DNA from 2 places in the Staphylococcus lugdunensis genome. Region 2 is predicted to be linked to the other one. Evidence: riboswitches for the same ligand, from Rfam matches in the RefSeq annotation. Region 2 holds a riboswitch; the other holds the start of a gene.
The links. Region 2 has a riboswitch for lysine ahead of AL499_RS01795 (aspartate kinase). Riboswitches for the same ligand answer to the same signal wherever they lie in the genome.

Region 1: linked by a shared signal. The riboswitch ahead of AL499_RS00615 (amino acid permease) and the one ahead of AL499_RS01795 (aspartate kinase) in region 2 are both predicted to bind lysine.

Annotation. Positions count from the first base shown of each region.
Region 1 is NZ_CP014022.1:126,347-129,790, reverse strand. Features, by position in the region: gene infC (translation initiation factor IF-3) at 1-180, opposite strand, end outside; ribosomal protein L20 leader region at 204-329, opposite strand; gene AL499_RS00615 (amino acid permease) at 392-1,885, opposite strand; lysine riboswitch at 2,124-2,299, opposite strand; gene thrS (threonine--tRNA ligase) at 2,349-3,444, opposite strand, start outside.
Region 2 is NZ_CP014022.1:365,672-369,115, forward strand. Features, by position in the region: gene AL499_RS01790 (ABC-F family ATP-binding cassette domain-containing protein) at 1-583, shown strand, start outside; lysine riboswitch at 1,099-1,274, shown strand; gene AL499_RS01795 (aspartate kinase) at 1,360-2,562, shown strand; gene AL499_RS01800 (aspartate-semialdehyde dehydrogenase) at 2,779-3,444, shown strand, end outside.

The DNA.
Region 1 (3,444 bases), 240 kb from region 2:
AACAGGCGGTTTAGCATTTGGAGCTACTACAACCAAATCTAATTCTACGCGTTCAGCCATTTCTAACGCTTCACGTTTAGATTTCACTCCAATTTGCTCACCATCTTGTCCGATTAAACGTAATTCTTTAGCACGAATTTTCTCATTAATTTGAGTTTGATCTTTTGCTATGATTGACACCTCCCAAAATTTTACGAAATTTTCCAAGCAAAAAAGAGCAGGTATAGCATACCCGCTCTTTAATCTGACATAATAATGCCTGTCATGTTAACCTGCCAACAGCTTGATGCGTCGCTACAGGTGAGAAACGGGTGTTTCTACTTGGTACGTTTCGTATTCAACGTATACAATCATAACAACATTATATGATTAAGTCAATTACTTTTATAAATTAATGGTGTTTTATTTCATTCATGTGAACATCTTGTCTTAAATCAACTTCTTCTAGTGGAATCTTTTTGGTTTTGTATCTTAATTTATGATAAATAAAGAACACTAAGAATACCGGAATACCCATATAAGTAATAACAAAGCGATTTAAATCAAATTCACCAGTTTTAATGAAATCCACATCTTGACCTATGATAACAATAACGCATAGAATACCAGCAAAAATAGGTCCAAATGGGAACCATTTAGCTTTGTATTTTAATTCTTTTTTATTATGGTGTTGTCGTTGGAATGCACGTCTAAATCGATAGTGACTTACAGCAATACCTACCCATGCGATAAAACCAGTCATGCCACTTGCCGCAACGATATATTCATATGCATTGCCACTAACCTTTTGAACTAAAAAGATAATGATCACTAATATTGCTGTGAGTAATAAAGATAAATATGGCACACCATATTTATTAGTTTTCCCGAAAATCGGGAATGCTAATTTATCTTTACTCATTGAATAAAGCATTCTTGTTGATGCATACATTCCAGAGTTACCAGCAGATAATACTGAAGTTAAAATAACTGCATTCATAAATGATGCGGCAAAAGCTAATCCAGCATTTTTAAAAACTAATGTAAATGGAGAAGTTGAGATGCTATTATCTCCGCCCATTAAGGCATTACTATCATAAGGTATTAACATTCCGATAACAAAAATTGCTAAAATATAAAATAACAATATTCTCCAAAACACTTGTTTAATCGCCTTTGGCACGGCACGCTCTGGATTTTCAGATTCTCCAGCAGTAATCCCTATAAGTTCTGTACCTTGGAATGAAAAACCTGCTACTAAGAACACACCTAATATAGATAGCAAGCTTCCGCCGAAATTCCCACCAAGTATAGGTCCTTCGCCTTTAGTAAATGTTTCAAAGCCAACAAATTTACCACCCATTATTCCAATAATAGTTAGTAGACCAATAGCAATGAAAATAATAACCGTAACAACTTTAATTAAAGCGAACCAATATTCACTCTCACCATAGATCCTTACAGATAATGAATTCAATGAGAATATGATGACTAAAAAGATACAGCTCCATAGCCATGCAGGTATCCCTGCCATTGGTGTCCAATATTGAATAACTTGCGCGGCAATAGTTACATCCGCAGCAACCGTAATAACCCAGTTAAACCAATAATTCCAACCTAATGCAAAACCTAATGAAGGATCTACAAAGCGCGTTGCATAAGTACTAAATGAACCTGAGACAGGTAAGTATGTTGCCATCTCTCCTAAAGAAGTCATTAAGAAAAATACCATAATACCAATAATTGCATATGCTATCAATGCGCCAAGCGCACCTGCATCGTGTATGGCACCACCAGAAGTCATAAACAGTCCTGTACCAATACACCCTCCCATAGCAATCATAGAAATATGACGGTCTTTTAATCCTCGTATAATACCGCCATTTTGACTTTCAATCTTAGACATAAAAGCTCCCTTTCTTTTACGTAGAGGCTAGCTAAATACACCCGTTTTTCAATTGTAGATAAGGGACAAAACACATGATGAACGTATCTTTATATCGTCAAATACACAAAAATTTCCGTTGAGAAATTATTATTGTTTTACAAGTGTTTTATCGCGTCCTTTTCTTTTTATCAAACGAATCGATGTTAAAGCATAAAAAATGGTTACATATCTATAAGAGATATACAACCATTTTTTCTATATTGGTAGCACATCACATATTGTGACAGTACAGTATCTATTCGATAACTGTCCCAACAAACATTTATTATGGATAAACATTTGCTTCGGCAACATTACCTTTCACTCACCTATATGCGTCCCATAAAAACTATAGATAAGTTACTTATTAAAGTTGCAACCTCTAACTCAAATTTAAAATTTTATATAATGAATATACATTAATTCCTACTATATTACAAGACTATCTATGTTTTTTTAGTCTGATTTCATCAACTAAATTCCATATAAATTCGTCCCTTTCAAGCGTCTGTTGATCTTGAGAGCCGTATTGACGAACATTAACTTGGTTATTCTCAACCTCTTTATCACCGACAACAATTTGATATGGAATTTTCTGCATTTGTGCTTCACGTATTTTATAACCCATTTTTTCATTACGATCATCAATTTCAACTCGTACACCTTGGGATTTTAATTCATCTTGCAAGTTTCTTGCATAGTCATAATGTAAATCAACATTGACTGGAATAATTTCAACTTGCTTAGGTGCCAACCATGTTGGAAAAGCGCCTTTTGTTTCTTCTGTTAAGAAAGCGACAAAACGTTCCATCGTAGATACAACGCCACGATGTATCACTACTGGTCTATGATACTCACCATCACTACCAATATAAGTTAATTCAAAGCGCTCTGGCAATAAAAAGTCTAGTTGTGCTGTTGATAATGTTTCTTCTTTGCCCATAGCAGTTTTAACCTGAACATCTAGTTTAGGACCATAAAATGCCGCTTCACCTATTGCTTCAACATAAGGCAAACCAAGCTCATCAACTGCTTCTTTTAACATTGACTCTGCTTTATTCCACATATCATCGTCATCCATATACTTCTCTTTATCTTCAGGGTCTCTGTAACTTAAGCGGAATGTATAATCTTCAAATCCAAAGTCTTTATATACATCTTGAATCATATGAACTACACGCTTAAATTCATCCTTAATTTGGTCAGGTCTAACAAAAATATGTGAGTCATTTAAAGTCATACCTCTAACACGCTGTAGGCCTGATACTGCACCGCTTGCTTCATAACGATGCATTGTGCCTAATTCAGCAAGACGGATTGGTAACTCACGATAAGAATGTGGTTTATTTTTATAAATCATCATATGATGAGGACAATTCATTGGACGTAATACCATTTCTTCATTTTCATCTAATTTCATCGGTGGAAACATATCATATCTATAATGAGCCCAATGACCAGAAGTTCTATATAAATCGACATTTGCTAAAACAGGTGTATAAACATGGTCATATCCCATACTAACTTCTTTATCAACG
Region 2 (3,444 bases):
TACTATGAATCCTAATGATAAAGCAATTCTAATTGGTGACAGTGAAATTGCCAAAACAACATTATTAAAAATCCTTGCAGGAGAAATGGAACCAGATGAAGGTACTGTTAAGTGGGGAGTTACGACATCATTAAGTTATTTCCCTAAAGATAACTCAGAGTTCTTTGAGGGTGTGAATATGAATTTAGTTGATTGGTTGCGTCAATATGCACCTGAAGATGAGCAAACAGAAACATTTTTACGTGGTTTCTTAGGCCGCATGCTATTCAGTGGTGAAGAAGTTAAGAAAAAAGCCAGCGTTCTTTCAGGTGGAGAAAAAGTCCGTTGTATGTTAAGTAAAATGATGCTTTCAAGTGCCAATGTTCTGTTACTCGATGAACCTACAAATCATCTTGACTTAGAAAGTATCACTGCTGTAAACGATGGTTTGAAGTCATTTAAAGGTTCAATTATCTTTACGTCATATGATTTTGAATTCATCAATACCATTGCCAACCGTGTCATTGATTTAAATCAAGCTGGTGGATTATCAAAAGAATTACCATATGAAGAATATCTAAAAGAAACTGGCGTTCTCTCATAATCTCCCCATCGATTTCTAAACAAACTGGTACATTAAATATAGTTTGCCCTGTTCTCTCAAGTATGTCTTCATCATGCTTCGCACTTAAAAGAACTGTATTTAATCTTAATGTCATTTATTATAAAAATCATTCAGAGCCTAAGACGTAATTATGTTTTAGGCTCTAAAGTATATATTGGCATTGGCAGCAGTCGACTGAATAGAAAAATATGCTTATATCAAGCTTTTTTTCGATTTTAGTCATACATGCCGGTAAGAAATACAAATTCAAAATGAATACTGTCGCGCTTCCTTCCACTTGTCAGAGAGCGTGATGTCTAAACTTATATTTAAATAAACCTGTTTATTATTTTTAAAAATGCATAGCAGCGATATTACTTTTTACATTAACTATGATTAATTAGTCAATTACAGCATTATGAAAACTTTAATTGTCAGTAAATTTGTAAAAATCTAAATTCTCAGTTTACAGATGCTAACCCACCATGTATAATGAAAAACATATCAATTGAATAAGATTTTGATGAGGCGCATCAATCATTAGTAAGAAATAGAGTACTGTCTGCTAACAGCTATTTCTGAAAGGGTGCGATGCCGAAATAATGCAACTAGCAGGTTCGCTTTATTGGACTTTATGGTTAAAAGCCAAAAGTTTGTCATTATTTTTTAATAATGGAGTGCATCACTTGTTATAAAAATCCCGAGCAAGTTCGCGCATTCCGAACTTGCTCTTTTTTAGTAGCATGTGTCTCCTTTAATATTGGAGGTTTAACAATTTGAAACGACGCGTTTTAAAATTTGGCGGTTCATCAGTCGCTGATTTTACAAAAATAAAAAATATCGCAGCGATGCTTAAGCGTCGTGTCGATGAAGGTGAACAATTAATTGTAGTAGTAAGTGCTATGGGTAAAACAACGGACCTGTTAATGGAAAACGTACAATCATTAACAACAACACCTAGAGATCAAGAACTTGCCCTACTGTTAACTACCGGAGAACAACAAACTGTTTCTTATTTATCAATGGTTCTCAATGATATAGGTGTTGCTTCCCGTTCAATGACAGGTTATCAAGCTGGCATTAAAACAATAGGTCATCATTTGAAAAGCAAAATTGCTGAAATCAATCCTGCAGTATTTGATCATGCATTTGAGACGTATGATGTTATTGTTGTGGCAGGTTTCCAAGGTATAAATGATAACTATGAATTAACCACGCTTGGTCGTGGGGGTTCAGATACTACAGCCGTTGCACTTGCCGCTAGTAATGCAACCCCATGTGAAATCTACACAGATGTCGATGGTGTTTATGCAACAGACCCTCGTATTTTGAGTCGAGCTAAGAGATTAGATGTCGTCTCTTATGAAGAGATGATGGAAATGAGTGCATTAGGCGCAGACGTATTAGAGACTCGAAGTGTTGAGTTAGCCAAAAATTATGATATTCCTATCTATTTAGGTCGTACTTTATCAAATGTGAAAGGAACATGGATTATGCCCAATAGTGAAATATTAGAGAAAAAAGCTGTCACTGGTGTAGCTTTAGATAAACACATGATGCATATCACAATTAGCTATCCTTTATCTGATGACCGTTTGCTTACACAACTATTTACCGCTTTAGATAAAGGCGCAATTAATGTAGATATGATATCTCAAATTGTCAATGTTGAAGGATTACAATTATCATTTTCTATCAAAGATAGTGATATTCATCAAATCTCAGATATATTAGAAAATCTATCCGTATCTTTTAGTGCATTAGATTATAAGATTAATGAAACATATGTCAAAATTTCACTAATTGGTTCAGGCATGCGCGATATGTCAGGCGTAGCTTCTAAAGCATTTATCACATTGATAAATGCCAAAATCCCTTTTTACCAAACAACCACTTCTGAAATTAGCATTTCTTATGTCATTGATGCACAGAATGGTGACCGAGCCGTACAAACATTGTATGATGCATTTGAAATATAGAATATGTTTCTGGGACATAGCTATATTTTAGGCTCTGAGCCCTATATTGGTAGTATTGACTGGATTGAAAATACGCTGATACAAAGCTTTTTTCAATCTTAGTCAATCTTTCCGGGGCGGGACTACAAATTCATATTGAATTCTGTCCCAATCCCATAGATACATTTTAAAGATTTTCAAAATTTCAAATAGAATGAATAATGGAGTGACAGACTTATGACAAGATTAGCAGTAGTTGGAGCAACAGGATTAGTTGGAACAAAAATGTTAGAAACTTTAGATAGAAAAGGCATTCCTTTTGATGAATTAGTGCTTTTTTCTTCAGCGCGCTCAGCTGGCAAGAAAATTGATTTCCAAGATCAAATATATATAGTACAAGAATTAACAGAAGCAGCAGCAAGTGAACATTTTGACTATGTCTTAATGAGTGCTGGTGGTGGTACAAGTAAACAATTTGCTCCTATTTTCGAACAAGCAGGTGCAATTGTAATTGATAACTCAAGCCAATGGCGTATGAATAAAGATATAGACTTAGTCGTTCCAGAAGTAAATGAACCCCATTTTAAACGCGGCATTATTGCCAATCCAAACTGCTCAACTATTCAATCAGTAGTTCCACTAAGAGTTTTGCAAGAAAAATTTGGTTTAAAACGTGTTGCATATACAACATATCAAGCCGTTTCAGGTTCTGGTATTAAAGGAAAAAGAGATTTAGCTGAAGGTGCAAATGGTAAAGCACCAGAAGCATATCCTCACCCTATTTATAATAATGTTCTACCTCACATCGATATCTTTTTAGAAGATGGCTATACTAAAGAAGAACAAAAAATGATTGATGAAACACGTAAAATATTAAACGAACCAGACTTACGTGTAACGGCA